Psychrobacter arcticus 273-4: one gene and its partner. The protein of the gene in region 1 interacts with the protein of each later gene in a pairwise test. Links are inferred from orthologs where the notes say so. Each region holds a gene or a part of one and is shown on either strand. Other genes may lie near its edges.

Region 1 (17,674 bases):
TTATACATTATCTTAACTGATCAAGAAGGTGTTTTTACTGACAATCCACGCGACAATCCTAATGCCAAAATGATCCGTCAAGAGCGTGCAATGGCTGATTACTTATTTGATATTGCAGGTGATGGTGGCAAGCTTGGGCGCGGTGGTATGTTGACCAAGATTCGTGCGGGTCGCCTTGCTGCCATGGGTGGCTGTCCGACGGTGATCGTGAGCGGTGCTATCGATGATGTGATCACTCGTGTGGTATCAGGCGAAGCGGTCGGCACCTTGTTGACCACCAACGATCAAGATAAAATTATTGCTCGCAAACAGTGGCTTGCGGCACATTTGCGTATGTCAGGCTCTTTAATTGTCGATGCAGGTGCAGCAAAAGCGGTGGTTGAGCATCAAAAAAGCTTATTGCCAGTTGGTGTGTCTGAAGTGCGTGGAGATTTTGATGAAGGCGATGTGGTTGAAATCGTCCATCAGGATACCGGTGAGCGTATAGCAGTTGGTCAAGTCAATTTCTCCTCTCGAGATGCATGCCGTGTTGCTCGCGAGCGTACTGAGCAGTTCGATAGAATCCTTGGTAATAATGAAGAACGTGTCGTCATGGTACACCGTGATAATTTGGCATTGACGATGTAAAAAAACTTATTATTTATGAATGTTTTGATAATAAGCGCTTTACTATTCTTTCCTTTAACGTAATTTATCCAGTGTTGTATGCGTTGTTGTGACATACAGTGCTGTTTTGGAGATTTGTACATGAGTGCTTCAGACAATAATAATTCGCTTGAAAAAAACTTTGCGCCTTTGAAAAATGATAGATTGCTACGAGCACTTCGTTTTGAGCCGATAGATACCACGCCGGTATGGATGATGCGCCAAGCTGGTCGTTATTTACCAGAATATAAAGCCACCCGTGCTGAAGCAGGTGATTTTATGAGCCTGTGTAAAGATACCGCGCGTGCCACTGAAGTTACCTTGCAGCCATTACGTCGTTATGATTTAGACGCGGCTATTTTATTCAGTGATATTTTAACCATTCCTGATGCGATGGGATTGGGTTTATATTTTGAAGCTGGGGAAGGGCCAAAGTTTAAACATCCTATTCGCCAGCAAGCTGATTTAGATAGATTGCCTGTGCTTGATGTCAATGACTCTCTTGATTATGTCATGCGTGCGGTGACCAGTATTCGTACAGCACTTAATGGACAAGTACCTTTATTTGGTTTTTCTGGTAGTCCTTGGACACTAGCGACTTATATGATTGAAGGTGGTAGCTCAAAAGATTATCGCTATACCAAAGGATTTTTATATAGTAATCCTGAGTTCTTACATCAATTATTGGATAAATTAGCGACGTCTGTGATTGATTATCTCGATGCCCAAGTCGTGGCAGGCGCACAGATACTACAGATATTTGATAGTTGGGGCGGCGCGCTTGGTCATCGTCAGTTTGTTGATTTTTCACATGCGTATAATAAGCGTATTGTTGCTGAGCTAAAGGTACGCCATCCTGAAATACCAGTGGTATTATTTACTAAAGGTGGCGGATTATGGTTGGATATACAAGCCGATAGTGAAGCGGATGCGTTGGGTTTAGACTGGACGATGCCGATTGATCGTGCCCGTCAAGTATTGACTGAAAGTCAGCGTCAGTTAACTAAGCAACATAAAAAACTACACAGTAGTAAAGCTATTCAGGGTAATTTAGACCCAGCAACTTTATACGGTTCACCTGCGACTATCCGTGCCGAAGTCAATGCAATGCTTGATAGTGCTTATGCTAACGGCGAAAAAACCGGCTATGTGGCAAACTTAGGTCATGGTATTACCCAGTGGGTCAATCCTGATAATGCCAAAGTGTTTATCGATGCGGTCCATGATTATAAAATTTAAAAAATACGATTTGAGAGATAGTCTTGGTTATTTGACTGACTCTATATCTCGTATTCATTAAGTAATAACAAAGTAGTAGAAAAGGATGTTTTATGATTTCAGCAGCGATTGTCGGTGGCACAGGTTATACGGGTATTGAGCTAATACGTTTATTATCTGCCCATCCTGAAGTGTCTATTGATTTGCTAACCTCGCGTAGCGAAGCAGGCACTCGCGCTGATGAGATATTCCCAAGTTTACGCGGTATCTCAGATATTGTGTTTAGTGATTTAGGTGATGAGACGCTAGCGACATTGCAACAGTGCGATGTGGTGTTTTTTGCCACACCGCATGGCGTCGCAATGCAGCAAGCAGAAGCGCTTACTGAAGCTGGTGTGAAAGTGATTGATTTGGCAGCAGATTTTCGTTTGCAGTCATTAACGGATTTTGAACACTGGTATCAGCAATCACACGCTTGTCCTGAACTACTAAAAACGGCTGTTTATGGTTTACCTGAGATCAACCGCGACAAAATTGCTAATGCTTTGGTTGTGGGTAATCCCGGTTGCTATCCGACCACGGCTATCTTGGGTTTAAAGCCGATAATTGAAGCGCAAAATAAGCAATCTAAACAACTTATTGAGTCGCGTATTGTCATCGATGCCAAATCTGGCGTTTCTGGTGCTGGTCGCCAAGCAAGTCTCGCACTGAATTATGCTGAAAGCACAGACAATTTTAAGGCATATAGCGTTGAAGGTCATCGCCACTTGCCAGAGATTGAGCAAGGCGTTGCACAGCTATTGGACAGTCAATTTAGTCATCGTGTTCGTTTTCTGCCGCACCTTGTGCCTATGATACGCGGCATGCTGAGCTCTATTCATATGGAGCTCACCGATGCGGGTGCTTTGATGGATTGGCAACAAGTATTTGAACAAAGCTATGCGTCAGAGCAATTTATTGATGTAATGCCAAAAGGGCTGTATCCCGATACCCGTAGTGTACGTGCCAGTAATCGATTGCGTATTGCTGTTCACCAAGACAACGAGCGTGCCGAATTGACCGTGATTGTCGTACAAGACAATTTAGTCAAAGGAGCAGCTGGGCAAGCAGTGCAAAATATGAATGTGATGTTTGGATTTGATGAGTCTCTTGGTTTGAATTTTGCGCCCATCGTTCCTTAACAGATGTTTACTTGTGATTAAATTATCACTACTTATGATACTAGGTATTGATTATAAATTCCGCTATAATAATTTGCCTTTCCTGTTAAGAGATACTGTCTAAATGCGTTTTAAGAGTGTACTACGCTTTTGCTCACCGCCAGCACGCCCATCGTGCCAAGACTCTGTTGCGTATGAATTGGAGCGTAGTCTACATTGTGCACTGCTGCCTTTTGTTACTCAGCGTAGTACCATGAAGCATGACAGCATTGCTCGTTCGCAGCAAGGCACTTCTACACTGGTGTTAGCATTATTTGTGATTGCGATATTGGTGACGGCAGTTGTCGCACTATTATTTGGTCACAAACTTGGTTATCAACGTGGCTATTATTCAATGCAAAATGAAACCAAGCAAGCGATCATTACCAGCAAAGAGTCGCTCCAAGAGCTAAAAGATTTGCGTGTCAGTCATAAAATAGCGACCAATGAGGTTGCAACTGCCAAACAAGAGCTAGAAATAAGTTTGGTAAACTCAAAAGAGTTACGCGAAAATCAGCAAGCTATAATGGTTGAAAATAGACAAGTGGCGCAGCTTAATGACCTCTATGCTGAGATTGTTAGTGAGCAGGGCGGCATGCCTTTACAGATACTAGGTGCAAAGATTGAGCCTTTGCCTGAATATGCCTTTGAATATGGTTTTGATATTGGTATGCTCGCAAGCGATGGTAAAGCCAAACGTTTAAATCCAACGTTGACATTGCTTGATGACGACGATTTTGTAGAAGTGCCATTAGATCCCGTCAGCTATACCATTGAAGGCGTGACGCGTATACGTGGTCGCTTTACAATGCCAGCGGGCTTTAAGCCTTTGCAAATTAAGCTAAATTTAAAAGCTGCTGGTCAAGAAGTAGAGCAGCTGTATGATTGGAAGCTTGGTGCTAAAGTTGATAATATGCCATTATCACTGTTAGATTTGCCAGAGGTCGATGAAAGTCCTATTGAGCCTTAGTTGTCGTAAGTTGTCGTAGCTGATAGCCAGTCATCTAGTAGTATTTCACCTTTTATTTTTAACGATGTTTTTACTCTCTTAAAGATATTTACTCATTAAACCTACCGATTCATCTGTATGCCAATTATGATAAAACAAACGATAGCAGTAGCGGCACCAATCATATCAGATTGGCATTTTCCTCATATGCCCATGCGTCTTGCGCAAGTGGGTGAGCCCGACGGTGAAACGACCCCACAGGCTGATGTATTAGTGGCAGAGCCAGAAGTGGCCAAGCCGCCCATGTATGCGGTAGTGATGTATAATGATAATTACACACCGATGGAATTTGTCGTCTATATTTTACAGTCCGAATTCCGTCACAGTATGGATTCAGCAGTTGAGATTATGTTGACGATTCATAATAGTAGTAAAGGTATTGCTGGTATTTATCCTAAAGATATCGCTGAGACCAAAGCCAAAAAAGTTAACAGTCTTGCTCATCGTGAAGGCTATCCATTATTGACGCAAATCGAGCCGCATCAAGGCGAGTAAAGCCTTACTTTAATATTCGATAGCGCTTATCATCTTAAGTTCAGTATATTTTTATTGTATATCTTTGATTTTATTAATAATATTAAGTATTATGGTATTTTTATAGCAAGTTTACTCAAGTATAAACTTGCTCTGCACCTCTCTTTTTTAAATCGGCTTAAACTTTCTTATACAATTGCTTTTTTCATCATTGCCTGTCTTTATTCTCTCTTTGCATTATTCAAATCTTTTAATTGTCTGTAGCTTTACTACATGAGCGCTATAGTCGGTGAAAAGTAATATCGATACAACACGTATTGCTGGTGCAAATTTTTCTTGCTTGCTGTGCCTACGCAGACAGAGGCTGCAAAAAATTTACACCAGCAATACGGTAGCGACTTTAAAGTATTTCAACTATATTCTTTCTAAATGAACATTATCATTGAAAAATGGTCTAGGGATACTTCGATACATTTTAGTATGCGTTAATAGATTGACTATACTTGAGTATCATGTTGAGATAAAGAGAAGTGAGGATCATACCCAAGCTATGGAAGTCAGTATTTAATCATGCCACTTAATAATACTCATATTGCCCTTGAACAATCCATCTATCGCCCTGATTTACTTACTAACTCATTCATAAAGCTATCAATTATAAAGATAGGTATAACCGTAGGAAGTCGTTATGTTAAGTCGTCATCTTGAAGTTTCTTTGCGTTTAGCAATGACACTTGCGCGCCAAAAATCGCATGAGTATCTCACTGTTGAACATCTCTTACTGGCACTCTTAGAAAATACGCACGCTGCCAACACATTGACGGCCTGTAATGCAAATGTCTCAGCACTACGTACTGAGCTTGAGGCTTATATTAATAAGCACACTCCAACGGTCGATCCTGATACTGAGCAATCGCCGCAGCCGACTCAAAGCTTTGATCGTATCCTGCAACGTGCGATTTTTCATGTGCAATCTATCGGTGGTGGTCGTTTGGTTGAAGGATCGGATATTCTAGTATCGATGTTTTCAGAACATGACACTTATGCTGTTTATTTGCTCAAAAAACAGGGTATCAGTCGTCTTGAGCTGACCCAGTACTTATCACATGGTCATGATAAAGATGAGCCCTCTGAGCCGCGTGCTTCTATGACTGGAGAGCGCCGCAGTAGTGCCTCAGAAAAAACAAGTAAAGATCCATTGGTTGAGTTTGCGACCAATTTAAATCAACGTGCTGCTGAAGGCAAAACGGATCCATTGATTGGGCGTGGTCCTGAAATTGAACGAGCCGCGCAAGTATTGTGTCGCCGCCGCAAAAACAATCCATTATTAGTCGGTGAGCCGGGCGTTGGTAAAACCTCTATTGCTGAAGGGTTGGCGTGGTTAATTATCAATGATAAAGCACCAAAGCCCCTTAATGGTTGCGTGATTTATAGTCTTGATATTGGCTCATTAATTGCTGGTACTAAGTATCGCGGCGATTTTGAGAAACGCATGAAATCGCTCCTTGATGCGCTGAAGAAAAAGCCCAATGCTATCTTGTTTATTGATGAGATTCATATGATTATTGGTGCAGGTTCGTCAATGAGCAGCAATATGGATGTCTCAAACTTGATTAAGCCGGCACTTGCCAATGGCGAGCTGCGTTGTATCGGTTCAACTACTTTTACCGAGTATCGTCAGGTATTTGAAAAAGACCATGCCTTATCGCGTCGCTTCCAAAAAATCGATGTTAAAGAGCCAAGTGTCGATGATACGATCGATATTTTGCGCGGTCTTAAACCGCGTTACGAAGAATTTCATAACGTTGTATATACTGATGAAGCGTTGGTCACCGCTGTACAGTTATCAGCCAAACATATCCACGAGCGTTTTTTACCGGATAAGGCAATTGATGTTATTGATGAAGCGGGTGCTTATAAGCGTTTAGGGGTCGTGGCTGATGCAGATGATATAGAAGCAGAAGAAAACTTCATTGCTGATATAGAGCAAGATTTTGATGCACAAATCGATGCTGATATTGAAGGTCTCGATGGCGAAACCTATAGTGATAACGAAATGCAGGATGAAGCAAACACTGCAAAAGCCAATGATCGTGCAAAATCGTCTGATGATAAAAAAGCGAAAGGCAAACGTGCCCCGATAAAAATTGATGTGGCGGATATTGAAGCGATTGTTGCCAAGCTTGCGCGCATTCCGCCTAAGTCAGTATCAAGTGATGATAAGAGTATTCTCCAGCATCTAGATCGTGATCTTAAGCATTTAGTGTTTGGGCAAGATGAGGCTATTGGAACTTTAGCAGATGCGATTAAGCTGTCTCGTGCCGGTTTAAAAGCACCAGATAAGCCAATTGGTTCATTCATGTTTGCAGGTCCTACAGGGGTTGGTAAGACGGAAGTCTCTCGTCAATTGGCAAATCTATTGGGTGTTGAGCTGGTGCGCTTTGATATGTCAGAGTATATGGAAGCACATACTGCTTCACGTTTGATTGGTGCGCCGCCGGGTTATGTTGGTTATGATCAAGGTGGTCTGTTGACTGAAAAAATCAATCAGCATCCGCATTGCGTATTACTGTTTGATGAGATCGAAAAAGCGCATCCGGATGTCTTTAACTTGTTATTACAAGTGATGGATCACGGTACATTGACGGATAATAACGGTCGGGTTGCTATCTTTAAGCAGGTCATTGTTATTATGACGACCAACGTTGGTGCTGAGAGTATCAGTCGTTCCTCTATGGGCTTTACCCAGCAAGATCATAGCCGTGACAATACGGAATCACTCAAGCGTGTCTTTACTCCAGAATTCCGTAACCGTCTTGATGCCATCATTCAATTTAATCCACTAGATACCTCAGTAGTCGTCTCAGTGGTCGATAAATTCTTGGTTGAGCTACAAGTACAGCTAGATGATAAGCAAGTCACTTTAGAGATTGATGATGATGTGCGTGATTATCTGGCTGCTAAAGGCTATGATCGCTTAATGGGCGCACGTCCAATGCAGCGTCTGATTCAAGATGAAATCAAAAAGCCTTTGGCAAATATGATTTTATTTGGTGATTTGGTGAATGGTGGGGTTGTGCATTTAACCTTGGAGCCTGAAGCATCAGATGGTGATACTGTGAAGCTTGGTAAAGCTGGTGATAAGTCTTTAGATAAAGGATCAGCGGATAGCCTTATTATATTGACAGTCGTTGAGATTCATGAGCCCCGTCCGGATTCTGAGTCGTTGGCCAGTTAGTTTTTTGTCGCACTATTATAAAAGCGGTTACTACTTATAAAAACGGTTGCTACTTATCAAAACGGTTACTGCGGTAGCCGTTTTTTTATTGCTAATATATATAGTCGGTGAAAAGTAATATCGATACAACAGGTACTACTGGTGCAAATTTTTCTTGCTTGCTGTGCCTACGCAGACAGAGGCTGCAAAAAATTTACACCAGCAATACTGTAGCGACTTTAAAGTATTTCAACTATATGACCCCGCAAACTCAATATTTTGTTAATATCGACCTTAGCGCATCCTGATAACAAATAAAAAAGGATTCATCATGGAATTATTTGACGTACAACCCACAAAAACAGCCGTGCAAAAGCAAGCGATTCTCGACAATGTACGCTTGCCAGAAGATTGGAAGCAGGCGTTAGCAGAAGAATTAACCTCTGACAACATGGATAGCCTGCGTGCTTTTTTAAAAGAAGCATATCAGTCAGAGTCAGAGGATGGTATTTATCCCCCAGCACCGCTGATGTTTAATGCGTTTAATTTAACGCCTTTATCACAGGTGAAGGTGGTCATCTTAGGGCAAGACCCTTATCATCGCCCTGGACAGGCAATGGGGTTGTCTTTCTCTGTCCCTAAAGCTATCCCGAAGCCACCATCACTTAACAATTTATTGAAAGAGATGGCGGACGATATTGGTATCAAACCTTCAGCACATGGTGATTTAACGTATTGGGCGCAGCAAGGAGTTTTATTGTTAAATAGCTCTTTGACAGTAAGAGAAGGCGAACCAAACAGTCATCAAAATCAAGGCTGGGAGCAGTTCACTGATGCGGTTATTGATGTTATTAATGAACAAACTGCACATACTGTGTTTATTTTATGGGGCAGTAAAGCTCAGAAAAAAGGCAAGTATATCAATACAGATAAACATCTGATTTTGACGGCAGTACATCCATCACCCTTAGCTGCCAATCGTGGTGGTTTTTTTGGTTCTAAGCCGTTTTCTAAAACCAATGATTATCTGGTGCAATATGGTCAAACGCCTATCGATTGGCAGCTACCACAGTAAATGAGACATTTTCTAAATATTAATTCACAGCCTAACCAGCTAATAGATAGCCCATTTGTAAACCCGTTAATAGGTGAGCAGCTTAAAACAGCTATATTTTGGTCAGTTGAAGATATTAAGTGGATGACAGAGGCGCTAAAGCTTGCCAAACAAGGCGCTGAGCGTGAGGAGGTGCCAGTAGGAGCCGTATTGGTTCATAATCAGCAGATTATTGGTCAAGGTTTTAATGAGCCGATCGGGCGTTGTGATGCGACAGCTCATGCTGAAATAGTTGCCTTAAGAGAGGCTTGTGCGCATTTAAAGAATTATCGTTTGCCACTACAGACAACTTTATATGTCACCTTAGAGCCCTGTACCATGTGTATCGGGGCGCTGATTCATGCTCGAGTGGACAGACTTGTATATTCTACAAATGAACCAAGAGCAGGGATGGTTGGCAGTCAAATGAACTTAGCTGCACAGCCTTTTTATAATCATCATATGCAAGTCGATACAGGTTTATGCCGTGAGCACAGCAGTCAGATGTTAAAGGATTTTTTTCGTGAGCGTAGAAAAGCGGCAAAAGCGAATTGCAAGATGAGCGATTAACAAGATATGATTCTTGCTGCTAGTGATAGGTCGCTTTGTTTGCTATAATATCGCCCTATTTGCTTGTTAATGGAGTTTTTTGCTTGCAAGACTTTGATAAACAAGTAAAAAATGCTTTATTTATGCTTCTATAAGTGGTGCCGACTATTAAAGTGAGTGTTATGACTGTTTCCAACCCTAATACGAACAATAATAGTGAAATGACTTCATTGCGCTATCCGGTTATCTGTATTGATGGGCCAAGTGGTGCAGGTAAAGGTACGGTTACATGGCGCTTATCACAAGTTTTAGGGTATCAGCTGCTTGATTCGGGTGCATTATATCGTATCGTGGGACTTAAAGCGTTTGAAGCTGGACTGATGACTGCGGATGCAAGCCAAGCTATTGATGAGATGGCTGTATTAGCGTTAACGCAAAGCTTAGAGATTGCTTTTGTACCTAACAATGAATCAGGACGTGTTGATATTATTGTGAATAGTGAAGTGGTAGGTGAGCAAGTTCGTAACGAGACGGTTGGCGGTTATGCATCACAGATCGCAGTATTTTCAAAAGTTCGTCAAGCATTGCTGAAACTGCAACAAGATATGGCAACTCGTTCAGGATTGGTCGCTGACGGTCGTGATATGGGTACAGTCGTATTTTCAGACGCTGATGTAAAGGTGTTTTTGACTGCAAGTGCTGAAGCGCGTGCCGAGCGCCGTGTAACACAGCTACTGAATGCTGGTCAAACAGCAGATTTTGAAGCGATTCTAGCGACAATTAAAGCTCGTGATGATCGTGATGAGAATCGTTCGACGGCGCCATCAAAGCCGGCAAAAGATGCGCTACTATTAGACAGCTCTCACTTAGATGCTGATGCGGTTTATGAGCAAGTAAAGCAATATTGTCAGGCTCAAGGCATTTGCTTTAATAGCTAATACAAACAACATAGTAAGTATTAAAAGGTTTCCTATAGGTTTGATTTTAGTATAAAATTACAGTAGTAGACGCCAATAATCTTTAGAGGGTAACGAAAATATACTGTCTGAAGGACATAAATTAAAAAATATAACGCATTTTAATCTAAGACAGTTGTTGCTAGTGAGTTTGCTGAACCATTCGCTTATTAGCAACAAACGTTTTTTTATATGACTGCATAGGATATAAAACCAGTATTCTCGTTTTATACAGTCATAAATTTGATCCGTACTGTGCTGGACAGGATACGGCTATACAAAGGTAGACATAATGGAATCATTTGCTGAACTATTTGAAGCGAGCATCGAAGAAACAGGTCTGGATATTGAGCGTGGCTCGGTTATTACCGGTACTGTTGTCGCCATCGATAACGACTGGATCACTGTTGATACTGGTCTAAAATCTGAAGGTATCGTCGCTCGTGAAGAGTTTTTAAGCGAAGAAGGCGAACTTGAAGTTGAAGTTGGCGATAGTGTCGATGTTGTGGTTGAAGCGGTTGATAACGGTATGGGTCAAACCTTACTGTCACGTGAAAAAGCCAAACGTGTTGAGACTTGGAATTTCCTTGAGAAAATCTCTGACAATGATGAGATCGTAAAAGGTATTATCTCTAGCAAAGTAAAAGGTGGCTTTACCGTAGATATCGGTTCAGTACGCGCGTTCTTGCCAGGTTCTTTAGTAGATGTACGTCCTATCCGTGATACGACGCATCTAGAAGGTAAAGAGTTAGAATTTAAAGTTATCAAACTTGACCAAAAACGTAACAACGTTGTAGTTAGTCGCCGTGCCGTTATGGAAGCTGAAAACTCAGCTGAGCGCGAAGAGCTATTGAACAAGCTTGAAGAAGGTATCGAGATCGAAGGTATCGTTAAGAACCTAACTGATTACGGCGCATTCGTTGATCTTGGTGGTATTGATGGTCTATTGCACATCACTGACATGGCATGGCGCCGTATCAAGCACCCATCTGAGGTGGTTGAAGTTGGTCAAGACCTTAAAGTTAAAGTACTTAAGTTTGACCGTGAGCGCAATCGCGTAAGCTTAGGTCTAAAACAATTGGGTACTGATCCTTGGGATAACGTTGGCGGTACATACCCAGTGGGTAGCGTCGTTAAAGCTCGCGTAACTAACTTGACTGATTATGGTTGTTTTGCTGAAATCTCTGAAGGTATCGAAGGTCTAGTACACGTATCAGAGATGGATCATACCAACAAAAACATCCATCCATCAAAAGTTGTTCAAGTGGGTGATGAAGTTGAAGTAATGATTCTTGATATCGATGAAGAACGTCGTCGCATCAGCTTAGGTATCAAACAGACTCTAGCCAATCCGTGGGATGAGTTTGATAAGAAACATGAGCGCGGTGATAAAATCACTGGTACCATCAAATCAATCACTGACTTCGGTATCTTTATCGGTCTAGATGGCGGTATTGATGGTTTGGTTCACTTGTCAGACATTTCTTGGAATGAAACTGGCGAAGATGCTATCCGTAACTACAACAAAGGTGACACCGTTGAAGCAATGGTATTGTCTGTAGATTCTGAAGCCAACCGTATCAGCCTAGGCGTGAAACAATTAACTTCAGATCCATTTAACGAATACCTAGTCAACAATGACCGCGGTGCTATCGTTAATGGTAAAGTAAAAGAAGTAGACGCTAAAGGTGCTACTATCGAACTTGCTGACGAAGTTGAAGCGTATTTACGTGCCTCTGAGATTCAACGTGACCGCGTTGAAGATGCGACTAAGCATCTAACGGTTGGTGATGATGTTGAAGCTAAAATCATCAGTGTTGATCGTAAAACACGTAACATCAGCTTGTCAATCAAAGCGAAAGACGAAGCTGAAGAGCGTCAAGCGATTAAAGAGCTAAGCAGCACAACCACGACTACTACTGCTGCCGGTTCTGATGCACAACCAAAAACTATTGGTGACTTGATCAAAGAACAAATGCAGTAAGCTATTTACCGCTAATGTTATGATCTTATAAAAGAAAGCGACTCCGGTCGCTTTTTTTTACGGCTAAATTTTGCTATTGACGATCATTGCTGAAGTTTTTTCTTTAATAGAGGAACTCTTGTTTCCAATTTACCTCAATATCCGCTATCATTTGCAACATCGAGTAACGAGATGTAAGCTTAGACCCAAGTCATTATAAACAAACAGATATTTAACCAACAATCGCGTGGTTATTAGCCTGTATTTTGTAATTTCTGTGGTTATTGTTTTAGTTATTTCCATCATCTTATCTATCAATTAACAAGGCAAGCGTGATAATGCAGCAAACAATTAATAAGTCTGAATTCATTAGTAATCTGAGTACGAATTGTGACACGATGACAGATACTGTTGTCGATGACGCAGTACGCGAAATATTAAATTTGATGACCCATACGCTCGCCAATGATGGTCGAGTAGAAGTACGTGGGTTTGGCAGTTTTTGTCTGCATCATCGCCGCGCTCGTATGGGTCGTAACCCTAAAACAGGTGAAAGTGTGCCAGTACCTGCCAAGGCTATTCCGCATTTTAAGCCAGGCAAAGCATTACGTGAAGCCGTCAATGAAAAAGTAGCAGGCGGACAGTAAGCCAATTGAGGTAATATAAGATATTAAATCGTTCTACTACTAAAGTATGAGCCAATTTTTCTTATTTATACCCAATCTTTGAGAACGTAGTATTATTAATCAGCATGGCTTAGTTTTTATCAATTTGTCTGTTCTATTAAAAACCTAAGGAGACGTCTGATGCGTATTTTATTATTAGTATTGCTATTTTTGAGCTTCGCTTATTCACTTGCTTTGGTATTAGCAAACAATACTGAAGTTGGCGTGAATCTGCTGTTTTCACAAGCGCCTACGATGAATTTGGGTTTGCTATTGATACTGTGCCTGATACTCGGTATCGTCATAGGTATATTATTAGCATTGCTGATTTTCCGTGTTTTGCAAAACAAGTGGGAAATATCGCGTCTACAAAAGGCGAATGCCAATTTACAAGAGCAGATAACCCAAGCTAATGTGGTGATTGATCGTCAAGCGAATGCACCCACTGTAGAAGAAGCTGTTTATGGGGCGACAGCGGTCAACGTACAGGATACGACAATGAACAATGCTAATCCCAATGTCAATGTGCATGAAGGGGCAAGTTTGACCAAACAAAAACGCGATTACTGATAACTCATAGGATGCGTTTTTACTGCTCATTCTTAATACTATAATTTGATAAACCAGATATAAAGAGGCACAACAATGAACAACGCAATCAATTCTCCTGTCATCGTTGCATTAGACAATATGACAAAGAATGCCTCTCTTGCGTTAGCTGACCAATTAGATCCGGCGTTATGCCGATTAAAAGTAGGTAAAGAGCTGTATACCCGGTGTGGTCCTGAGATAGTCAAAGCACTACATCAACGCCAATTTGAAGTTTTTTTAGACTTAAAATTTCATGATATCCCGAATACCACCGCACAAGCAGTATTGGCTGCCGCTGAGCTTGGTATATGGATGGTCAACGTCCATGCCAGTGCAGGGCTAGAAGCGATGGCATTGGCAAAGCAGCGCTTACTAGATAGTGATTTTGACACGCTACTGATTGCAGTGACTGTCTTAACGTCTATGGACAATGAAGCACTCATGCAAACTGGTATCACCGACGGCTTAGATGCACAAGTTAGCCGCTTAGCACAATTGACCAAGCAAGCAGGTCTTGATGGCGTGGTATGCTCAGCGCAAGAAGCAAAGACACTAAAGGCATTATGTGGTCAAGACTTTAAGCTAATAACCCCTGGTATTCGCTTGCTAGACGACAACGCTGATGATCAAAAGCGTATTTGCACGCCGAAACAGGCATTAAACGATGGCTCTGATTATCTGGTCATTGGGCGCTCAATTACCCAAGCAGCAGATCCTGCGGCTAAGTTGCAGTTAATACTTCAAAGCCTTTAACGTTTAATGTAAACGCTAAAATGCAAGATTTAAGCTAAACACTCAGTTTAAAAACCCCACTCTCAACTTGAAATAAGCAATTCAAACTGAAGTGGCGGGTTACCAAGTTTTTTGTTGAGTACAAAGCATAGATTATGTGACAGAATTTTACGAATCAATCGATGAGACAAATGCCATAAATCTCTTGCTCGTACCCTTTGTATATTAAATCGTTCTGATAGCTGACCAATGACTGTTTCAACGATACGGCGGGCTTTCATTAGCCGTTTTACCACAGGTTTGGGTCTATCCTCTTTCATGTTAGCTCTGAGTGGCGTTTGTAAATCCACTCCTTGAGCGTCGTAGTACTGAGTGAGACTAGGGCTGATATACCCTTTATCAGCGCCGAGCAAACCATAGATATTGTCAGTAATATCAGGCGCAACCGCTCTTTCATCAACATTGGCAGGAGCAAAGGTAAAGCCTTTAATCATGCCCGATAAGTTAACAAGCAAATGTCCTTCAAAGCCATAGTACCTCTCTTGCTTAGCCGCACAGTAGCTAAAAGCCGCTAAGTCTTGATAGTTTTTATGCCGATAAGCGCGTCCATAATGACAGACGGGTATCGGAAAACCATCCATAAAATGGATGTTGTCACGGCCCTCAAGTTGACTGACGTTATCTTGTATCCGCTGTTTGACTTGCCACAGATTCGCGCAATGCTTTGCGAAGTTAGGATATGAGCCTATGGCTGGAAACCAGGCTTGCCAGTGCTGGGTAAAATATTGCCAAATCTGTTTGTCTTGATCAAGGTTTAAAAATTCACCGACCAGTTCCATGCAAATGATCTCAGGATCACTCAGCTTTGGCGCGTAACCTGCACCTCGCAAGGGTTCAGTAACGACTATTTTGTAATATTGCTCTACCATTAAATAGATATTGATGATAAATTCGTCTATGGGCATCTCATGACTCCGTTGTATTCTTGGTCGAAAACAATAGATTAGTGAGATGCTCTTCTTTTTTCAATCACTTTCGAAGTTGAGAGTGGGGTTTTAAAAGTAAAAAGACAGCCTAAGCCGCTGTCTTTTTACTTTTTGTTGATAGGTGAAAAGCTGCTAAACTATTGATGTTTATTTAATGACATTGGCCACTATGAAATTACAGATTTTGAGTGACTTACATATTGACAGTTATGTTCGTCAATCCCATCCGATAGGGCATATCCCTAAAACCGACGCAGACATCGTGCTAGTAGCGGGAGATACTGCCAATAGTGATATTGGTATGCCATGGCTACAAGAGCAAGCAGCGCGCTTACAAGTCCCTCTAATCACTATCGCCGGTAATCATGAGTACTTCAATGAAGACGTGCTGCATTTTGATAAAAAGCTGGCGACTTGGGATAATTATGATAGTGAATCAAAGCAGGGCGTACAATTTTTGCAGTGCCAGTATATTGATATTGGAGAGGTGCGAATCTTAGGCTGTACGCTTTGGACGGATTATCAATATCAAGCCAACGAAGATACTATGGTAGCGGCGCTACGCTTTATGCGTGACTATAAACAGATCTATGCGGGCAGCGAGCTGTTTTCACCTGAGGTATCAATGCAGATCCATGCCAAACAGCGCCAATGGCTCAAGCAAGCATTAATCACAGCCAAAGCATTGGGTAAAAAAACCGTGGTCATGAGTCATCATAGTATTAGCCCATTATCAGTGTCTGAAAAATATGCCAATTTGCCAAGCAATGCCGCGTTTGTAAGTGATTTGTCCCAATGGATGTATGAGGACTGGGCACCAGCGCTATGGGTGCATGGGCATACGCACGAGGCATTTGATTACCACATTCATAAGACACGCGTTATCGTCAATCCGCGCGCTTATCCAAATGAGGTCAGTAGTACGGCGTTAGCATTCGCATGGGATAGAGTGATTGATATCGGCTAGTTACGCGTAATGAAGGTGAGTCTCTATTTTGCAAGGTCTGAGTCTCTATTTTGCAAGGTCAAAGTGTCATAGCATTTTAGTAATATTGAAATGAATGAGTCTGCTATATATAGTTGAAATACTTTAAAGTACGCTACCGTATTGCTGGTGTAAATTTTTTGCAGCCTCTGTCTGCGTAGGCACAGCAAGCAAGAAAAATTTGCACCAGTAGTACGTGTTGTATCGATATTACTTTTCACCGATTATATATGTTTTAGATTATGTTGCAATTGGACTTATATTTGGTTCATTCCTGTCAGAAAATCTGATAGGCTTGTGTGATGAGTAAACTTCCTAATAACACCACATCGAGCCTATCCGCTGAGAAGCTTGCGAGTCATACTCCAAGTGCACCAGCACCCTCACACCTCCCTGATAGCATGATTTCTTCGGTCAGCTTGTTGCCTGAAGATAAGCGGTTGATTTTATTTACCAGACATTCCTTGCGCGAGCGCTCTGATGGTAATGGCTTTGCCAGTTATCAGCTGCCATTGACACCCAAAGGTCGCGTATTGGCAAAATCTTGGGGTCGTTGGTTGGCAGGACATCTGCCGTATTCGCTCGATGTCGATAGTATTTCAAGCCCGATCGGTCGCTGTATTGATACGGCGCAGCTGATGCAAGAAGGGGCAGGACTACGCCGTGATATTACACACCAGTCATTACTGGTTGAGCCTGGCAGCTTAGTCACCGATCCTGATATTGCCAACCCTATCTTTAAAGAGATTGGTGTTCTCAATTTTATCAATCGATTCCTGCAAGGCAATCTTGAAGGCACTAAAAACGCTTATCAAGGTGGTCTCGATATTTTATCGCTCTTTTATCAAAATCAACCCCAGCACGGGCATCTGATGCTCGCTGTCAGTCATGATACTTTGTTATCTGCATTCTTAGCGGTGATGTTTGATATGATTGAGATTGATTGGAATGATTGGCCAAAGATGATGGAAGGGGTATTTTTGTGGTTTGATGAGAAGCCATTCGAGCAGGCAAGTGCGTATTTTGTATGGCGCGGTGAAGTCTATGTACGTCCGATTCAGACTTTGCTTGAAGGCTACCGTGCTGCTGGCTTTCATCCTAAAAAACTGCTATTGCCACCAGAAGTAAAATGGACATAAGAGCTACTTATTAAGTGGTTAATTATTTTTGAGTAGGCATAAAAAAACCTTGCCCCAGTATTAGAACCAGTGACAAGGTTTTAGTTATGATGCTATCAAAGCATCATGCGGTCTAAACGCAACCAATCTTAAGCTTGTAAGCCTTTGATTGTTTTGTTTAGGCGGCTCTTACGACGAGCAGCTTTATTCTTATGAAGAATACCTTTGTCAGCCATGCGATCAAGAACCGGTACCGCTTTTTTGTAAGCTTCGG
Region 2 (7,832 bases), 1.0 Mb from region 1 along the record:
AATTGACTCAGTACTATAAAGTTGAAGCGATTGATTTTGATGAGACGCTTAAGCTGTGCCAAGAGTGGAAAGAAGCAATCAGAGGCATGGTGACTGATGTCACTGAAGATTTGAACCAATTGCGTCTGGCTGGCAAGAACCTAATGTTTGAAGGTGCGCAAGGTACCTTACTTGATATCGACCACGGTACGTATCCGTTTGTGACCAGCTCAAGCGTGACCGCTGGTGGCGTATCTACAGGCACGGGTATCGGTCCATTATATTTGGATTATGTCCTTGGTATCACAAAAGCCTATACCACGCGCGTCGGTAGCGGTCCATTCCCAACCGAATTGTTTGATGATGTTGGCGCGCATTTAGCCAAAGTCGGTCATGAATTTGGTGCCACGACAGGACGCGCGCGTCGCTGTGGTTGGTTCGATGCCGAGGCATTACGCCGTGCTGTCGTACTTAACTCTATGTCAGGTATCTGCCTAACCAAGCTTGACGTGTTAGATGGTCTTGAAGAGCTACTCATTGGTGTCGGTTATAATTTGCCAGAAACTGAGTGTGCAGGCGCGCATGATGCTGAATTCTATGAGTCGGTAACACCAAAGTATGAAACACTACAAGGTTGGAGCGAATCAACGGTTGGTATCACTAACTACGATGAGCTGCCTGAAAATGCTAAAAAATACATCAAACGTATCGAAGTATTGATTGGTTGCCCTATCGATATCATCTCAACCGGTCCTGATCGTGAAGAGACCATCGTCCTACGTGATCCGTATGATGCATAATTGGTTATAACTATATTGTATGGTTCATTCACAAAACCCTAATGCTAAACATTGGGGTTTTGTTTTTGGTAAGTAAGAAAAATTTGCACCAGTAGTACCTGTTGTATCGATATTACTTTTCACCGACTATACAACCATAAATTAATCCTATCATTTACACGCTTAATCATTATAATAGGCAGCAATCATTCGCTGAGCACTATATCTTCTTATTGTGTATCCGTATTAGACATGCATGAATGAATTCGCTTAGCGCAGTGATCACAGACAACGTAAATTATTTAATTTCTCACTTATATATCAGGAGCTTTTCATGGCTAACGAACGTACTTTATCTATCATCAAACCTGACGCAGTCGCTGGCAATAACATTGGCGCTATCTACGACCGTTTTGAAAAATCAGGTCTAAAAATTGTTGCGGCTAAAATGATGCAACTAGATGATGAAAAAGCGGGCGGTTTTTACGCTGAGCACGCTGAGCGTCCATTTTATAACGACCTAAAATCTTTCATGATGTCAGGTCCAGTATTGGTATCAGTACTAGAAGGCGAAAATGCTATCGCTAAGCATCGTGAAATCATGGGCGCTACTAACCCAAAAGACGCAGCTGAAGGCACTATCCGTGCTGATTTTGCTAGCAGCATCGATGAAAACGCTGTTCATGGTTCAGATTCAGCAGAATCAGCAGCACGTGAAATCAGCTACTTCTTCAATGAAGAAGAAGTTTGTGCACGTACGCGTTAATAGCAGCTTTTATTAACAGATTTTATTAACAGCCACTGTTATCCATAATAATAGCGCTGATTAATTATTAGTGTAACGAGACGGCTTATATCTTTTGGTATAAGCCGTTTTAGCTATTATAATATAGTCAGTCCTAAGTAAAAGAAATACAGATGTTATAAAGCACTACTGGGGTTAATTTTTCTTGCTTGCTGTGCCTACGCAGACAGAGGCTGCGAATAATTAACCCCAGTAGCGCTGCACTCTTTTAAAAGTGGATCAATTATAGTCTAACTATGCATTGAAATTTTAACTTTTCTCCCTCATTATTGGTTTTACTTAGCGTTATCAATCCTTTATCAGTATGTTTCTATCAATTTCTGATAAAAAATGCACTCATAACGGATTGCTCATGCACTCATACATTAAGTATGTCTAGCAACGCCCATCTCAACAATTGCATCGCTTATATCAAAAAATGCAAAAAGGTTATTTATTATGTCGACTGTCCAAACCCCTGTCCAATATCTCCCAGCCAAAACTGCTAACAGCATAAAATTGGTAGACGAGGCGCAGGCAAAAACCAATCTACTAGGCATGACACAAGCACAATTGGCGGATTACTTTAAGAGTATTGGCGAAAAGCCGTTCCGCTCGACGCAAGTCATTAAGTGGATATATCAGCAAGGGGTGACAGATTTTGAGCAAATGACCAATTTAAGTAAGTCTTTGCGAGATAAGTTATCAGCCAATGCCTGTGTGATACCACCAAAGGTTATCCATCGCCAATATAGTGATGATGGTACGCGCAAATGGGTATTTGAAGTGACTGGCGGCTCATTGGTTGAGACGGTATTGATTCCGGCAGATGACAGTAAGTTAAATGGTCGCAAAACCTTGTGTATCTCCTCGCAAGTCGGCTGTGCGCTGGACTGTAGCTTCTGTAGTACGGGCAAGCAGGGCTTTGAGCGCGATTTAACGGCGGCTGAGATTCTCGGACAATTATGGGTGGCCAATGCTTCTTATATGAGCGATGAAAACGACAGCTTAGAGAATATTGACCATAGTTTATGGGAAAATAATGTCACCAATGTGGTCATGATGGGCATGGGTGAGCCGTTATTAAACTATCGTCCCGTTGTCAGCTCAATGGAGTTGATGCTCAGTGATCATGCCTATGGTTTATCAAAGCGCCGTGTCACTCTATCTACCTCAGGTGTGGTGCCAAAAATGTATGAGTTGGCAAAAGAGCTGGACGTCGCTTTAGCGATTTCATTACACGCGCCAAATGATGAGCTGCGTAATGAATTGGTACCGATTAACAAAAAATATCCGTTAGAGCAGTTAATGGCAGCGGCGAGAAATTACGTCTTTGACGTGAACCCGCGCCATAAAAAACATGTGACGATCGAATATGTCATGTTAGACGGTGTCAATGATAGTAATGAGCATGCTGAGCAACTGGTTGCCTTATTGGGTGATTTGCCAAGTAAGATTAACTTGATACCGTTTAACCCATTCCCACATGCAAATTATGATAAGTCGAGTAACAATCGCATTCATGCCTTTAGCAACATATTAAGTGAAGCAGGTTTTGTTTGTACCATTCGCCAAACGCGCGGTGATGACATTGATGCCGCTTGTGGGCAATTGGTTGGGCAGGTAGCCGATAGAACACGTCGCTCAGCCGCTTGGCAGCAAAGTATTAAAGACCGCGAAAATAGTTGATTAGGTTAATAAAAATGACTGCTATAGCTATCTAACGTAGCTATAGATGAATTAATGTATTAAAAAACCCCACTCTCAACTATCATAATTTTTGGCGTAGGCTGTGGCTTTAGCCCAGCGTTTTTGGCAAATTGTTACGATTGACTGGGCTAAAAGCACCAGCCTACGATAGCCCATATTAAGTTGAGAGTCGCGTATTAAAAAGAATCCTACTATAGTATTTTTTGTAGCCTCTACTATGCAGGCAGCAGCAAGCAAGCAAACAAGAAAAATTTATAGCAGTAACGCGTTACTATAATATTATTTCTAGTATTGCAGACGGACTATGTTTAGCTGTCTTTTTTGCATCACAATGGTAATAAAATGTAGTCGCCAATGCTAGTACTGAGGGAGTGAGACAATTAATGACAACTAAATTGTACTTATGGAGGCTAAATCTATTAAACTGATGCCTCGATGATCGAACGCATTGACTCACAGTTTTATGATGGCGACCATAATGACTTCTAAAAATTCTTGTCAGTTCAAATATCAAACCTCTCTTTCTCATTCAGTGAGGCAGTTGGGCGCTACCGTTTTTGTTAGAAAAAGTGCTCAAGGTATATGGCTTGCCAGCACGTTAAGCGCTTTATTGATTTCTGGTTGTCAAAGCACGCCAACCAATGATTTAATAACGGGCACGCTTTATCAAACCTCAACGCAACCCAATGACAATCGTCAATTGGATCAGCAAGAAATTGCTCGCGTTCGAACGACACTTGCTGCACAATATATCCGCAAAAACGAGCTCGATGCTGCCCAAAGACAGCTCGAAAAAGCCTTTGCTGCCGATAGCCGTCATGCGCCGGCCTATGATATGATGGGTGTTTTGTTGCAGCAAGAGGGTAGCCGCCTTAATCTTGAAAAAGCCGAACAATTTTTTAAAAAAGCCATTGTGCTTGATAAAGATTTTGATCAAGCACACAACAATTATGGCGTGTATTTGTCGCAGATGAAGCGTTACAAAGAGGCAGCAGAGCAGTTCGAAATAGCAGGCGCTGCCCTTGGCTATGAAGGCCGTATTGGTGCGTTAGAAAACTTAGGTCGTACCTACCTTCAACTAAAGGATCATCCTGCCGCGGAAAAGGCTTTTTTACGGGCTTTAGATGGCAATCGAAACAGCATCATTGCGCATATTGAGATGGTTGACTTACTACTTGAGCAGCAGCGTTTTCAGCAAGCACAAAGACTCTATGATGAGACCTTGATATTGCTGCAAGGGCAGGGCGTTAGTCCACGCTTGCTACTACAAGGTATCAAATTGGCGGCAGCGCAAAAAAACATCGAGACACGCCAACAATTGGCACAGCAACTTTTATCCGCTTATCCATTAAGTGATGAAGCAAAACAACTAAAGACTTGGCTTAACAATCCAGAGGCACCATGGAAATGACCACCCCATTATCAAACACTAACTTTAACGCGCAGGGATCATTTGGTGCCATGTTGCAGCAAGCTCGCAAAGCTAAGCAAGTTAGCTTGGACGACGCGGCAAATGAATTGTTTATTTTAAAACGTCATCTGCAAGCGTTAGAAAACGAAGATTTTTCTGACTTGCCGCAAGTGGCGTTTGCACGCGGTTTTGCGATTAACTATGCCAAATATTTGGGTCTCGACCCAGTAAGAATAGCCAGTAGCTTTGATGCGGCATACCCAAATGAGCTAAAATCGCGTTCAGCCAGTAATACTCAGTCGCTACTGCGTCCGATGGGCACGCTACAGCGTGATACACACAGTCGCATTCGCTTCAATCCGCTGCTTATCATCGCCGTCATCGGTGTCGTTATTTTAGCGATTTTCCTATTCCGTATGGTCAGTAATGCGAGCAAGGAAAACACTGCGCCGCCTGTCTCTAGCGCTGAAGATATCTCAGCAGTAGAACAAGCACAAGGCGCCGCCATTAATACCGATGTTACAGGGGTTAGCGCTTCAGGTTCAGCACTAAACTTAGGCGGTGGTGACGTTGCCCCCGCCACTTTAGATGTTAAGCTGACTGCTGCTGCTGTGGTCACTATTACAGACGCTACCGGTAGCAGCTTGATAGCGGGCTCGCAAAATGCGGGTGATTATCAATTATCAGGTATGCCACCGTTTAATGTACAGATCGATAATATCAATAACGTGCGCCTGATGCTTAATCAGCAATCCGTCGCTTTAAACAGCTACGCAAATGGTCGCCAAGCCAGTTTTGAATTGGCGCCTTAATTTATTAACTGATTTATTTTTCAAAGCGAATATTGTTTATTATTACCTTCAGTTTTATGGTTATTCTCGTTCTTACTGCTTTCATGAAAGGGTTTGTCTATGTCAACGTCAGCGCCTATTAATCGTCGTCTTACTAAGAAAATATATGTCGGTGATGTCGCGATTGGTGGTGATGCGCCGATTAGTGTGCAAAGTATGACCAATACCGATACCTGCGATGTGGCAGCGACTGTTGCCCAAATTGAGCGCTGTGTTGAAGCAGGCGCTGATTTGATGCGCGTCTCTACCCCGACGATGGATACCGTTAAAGCATTTGGTGAAATTCGCAAATTGGTCAGCGTACCCTTGATAGCGGATGTGCATTTTGACCACAAAATTGCTTTAGCGGTTGCGGCAGCGGGCGCAGATTGTCTGCGTATTAACCCAGGCAATATCGGTAGCGACGCCAAAGTACGTGAAGTCGTTGCCTGTGCCAAGCACTATAATATTCCTATTCGTATCGGCGTCAATGCTGGCTCTTTAGAAAAAGACATTCAGCGTAAGTATAAAGAGCCAAATGGTGCAGCAATGCTGGAATCAGCAATGCGTCATATTGATATATTAGAGCGCCTTAATTTTGATCAATATAAAGTGTCTGTCAAAGCCAGCAATGTGTTTTTGACCATGGATGCGTACCGTCTGATCTCAGCACAGATTGATAATCCGCTGCATTTAGGCGTTACGGAAGCCGGTGTCTATCGTACTGGTTCGGTCAAATCTGCCATCGCGCTTGGTGGTTTATTATTGGACGGTATTGGGGATACGATTCGTATTTCCTTGGCAGCCGAGCCAGAAGAAGAGATTAAAATTGGTTTTGATATCTTAAAATCACTCAATATTCGCTCTAATGGTGTCAACTTTATTGCTTGCCCAAGCTGCTCACGCCAAGAGTTTGACGTAATTAGAGTAATGACCGCGTTAGAGTCGCGTTTAGAAGACATTCGTGAGCCAATGAATTTGTCAGTGATTGGCTGCAAAGTAAATGGTCCGGGTGAAGCAAAAGAAGCCGATATCGGTATCGTTGGTGCTGCACCAAAATCGCTGGTCTACCGTATGGGCGAAAAAAGCCATCTGATTGATACCGATAATTTGGTCGATGAGATAGAAGGGATGGTACGCGCTCATGCAGAAGAATTGGCGAAAAAACGTGAAAATGAGATTATTCGCGTTAGATAATAAAATGTTTTACCAATAAAAATTATAGAGCTGTTTGTTAAAATTTAAAGGACACGACCGAACCATGATTAAAGCGATTAAAGGGTTTAATGATATTTTGCCTGCACAGTCTGCAAAATGGCTGTATTTAGAGTCAATATTGGCTGATGTGCTAGGCAGATACGGTTATGAGCATATTCGCTTGCCTATCGTTGAGCAAACCGATTTGTTCGCTCGTGCCATTGGTGGTGCCACGGATATCGTTGAAAAAGAGATGTATAGCTTTACCGACAAGTCTGATCCACCAACGCCGCTAACCTTGCGTCCTGAAGGAACCGCAGGGGCAGTACGAGCGGTAAATGAGCACAATCTACTACGCGGTGATACGCCCAAACTTTGGTATATCGGTCCGATGTTCCGCTATGAGCGTCCACAAAAAGGGCGTTATCGTCAGTTTCATCAATTGGGTGTCGAGAGCTTTGGTAGTGCCTTACCAGATGCCGATGCCGAGCTGATTGCGATGACCCATCTGATGTGGCAAGAGCTGGGTCTAAAAGATGAGATGCGTCTGCAGTTGAATAGTCTAGGCGAGCGTGATGAGCGTCATGCTTATCGTGAAGCGCTGGTAACCTATCTAACTGATAAGCAAGAGCAGCTAGATGAGGATAGCAAACGTCGCCTAACCACCAATCCACTACGTATTTTAGACAGTAAAGAAGCCAGCACCCAAGCCCTATTAATAGATGCACCCAAACTTGCTAACTTTTTAGGCGAAGAGAGTGTGGCGCATTTTGAGCAAGTGCAAACTTATTTAACAGAGCTTGGCATTGATTTTGAAATCAATCCGCATCTGGTACGTGGTCTTGATTACTATAACAAAACCGTTTTTGAATGGGTCACTGATAAGCTTGGTAGTCAAGCAACGGTCTGTGCCGGCGGTCGTTATGACGGTTTGGTTGGACAGCTAAAATCTATTGATACCCGTGATGCTAAAGCCGATGCTAAAGCCGATGCTAAAGCCGATAGTAAGCCAGTCAAATCTGAGCCTGCGGTTGGTTTTGCCATGGGGCTTGAGCGTCTATTATTGCTCATAGACGCGGTGGCACCCATTGCTGATATCCCTGCTTGTGACGTCTTTGTGGTCGCCCATCCTGAGGTTTATA

Evidence for each region.
Region 2: the proteins of PSYC_RS07760 (region 1) and ndk interact in binary tests that used the Escherichia coli proteins (3 or more experiments, as listed by UniProt). The link is inferred for Psychrobacter arcticus 273-4 from one-to-one orthologs.

The regions. Positions count from the first base shown.
Region 1 is NC_007204.1:1,807,896-1,825,569, reverse strand. Bases 6,972-9,965 are described here. They hold PSYC_RS07760 (uracil-DNA glycosylase), read left to right. Parts: upstream 6,972-8,093; coding sequence 8,094-8,837; downstream 8,838-9,965. Other genes in these bases: cmk ((d)CMP kinase), read left to right, coding at 9,587-9,965; tadA (tRNA adenosine(34) deaminase TadA), read left to right, coding at 8,838-9,425; clpA (ATP-dependent Clp protease ATP-binding subunit ClpA), read left to right, coding at 6,972-7,783. Also shown: proB (glutamate 5-kinase), read left to right, coding at 1-627; hemE (uroporphyrinogen decarboxylase), read left to right, coding at 748-1,884; argC (N-acetyl-gamma-glutamyl-phosphate reductase), read left to right, coding at 1,977-3,044; PSYC_RS07775 (hypothetical protein), read left to right, coding at 3,148-4,032; PSYC_RS07770 (ATP-dependent Clp protease adaptor ClpS), read left to right, coding at 4,150-4,566; more of clpA, read left to right, coding at 5,234-6,971; more of cmk, read left to right, coding at 9,966-10,342; rpsA (30S ribosomal protein S1), read left to right, coding at 10,653-12,344; PSYC_RS07740 (integration host factor subunit beta), read left to right, coding at 12,662-12,970; PSYC_RS07735 (lipopolysaccharide assembly protein LapA domain-containing protein), read left to right, coding at 13,130-13,558; pyrF (orotidine-5'-phosphate decarboxylase), read left to right, coding at 13,634-14,332; PSYC_RS07725 (IS982 family transposase), read right to left, coding at 14,395-15,276; PSYC_RS07720 (metallophosphoesterase), read left to right, coding at 15,467-16,264; PSYC_RS07715 (histidine phosphatase family protein), read left to right, coding at 16,585-17,421; rpsT (30S ribosomal protein S20), read right to left, coding at 17,550-17,674. UniProt on the Escherichia coli protein: Excises uracil residues from the DNA which can arise as a result of misincorporation of dUMP residues by DNA polymerase or due to deamination of cytosine.
Region 2 is NC_007204.1:804,785-812,616, forward strand. The notes cover bases 1-2,808. They hold ndk (nucleoside-diphosphate kinase), read left to right. Parts: upstream 1-1,092; coding sequence 1,093-1,524; downstream 1,525-2,808. Other genes in these bases: PSYC_RS03540 (adenylosuccinate synthase), read left to right, coding at 1-779; rlmN (23S rRNA (adenine(2503)-C(2))-methyltransferase RlmN), read left to right, coding at 2,002-2,808. In the rest of the region: more of rlmN, read left to right, coding at 2,809-3,231; type IV pilus biogenesis/stability protein PilW, read left to right, coding at 3,731-4,663; PSYC_RS03560 (helix-turn-helix domain-containing protein), read left to right, coding at 4,660-5,475; ispG (flavodoxin-dependent (E)-4-hydroxy-3-methylbut-2-enyl-diphosphate synthase), read left to right, coding at 5,575-6,690; hisS (histidine--tRNA ligase), read left to right, coding at 6,755-7,832. UniProt on the Escherichia coli protein: Major role in the synthesis of nucleoside triphosphates other than ATP. The ATP gamma phosphate is transferred to the NDP beta phosphate via a ping-pong mechanism, using a phosphorylated active-site intermediate.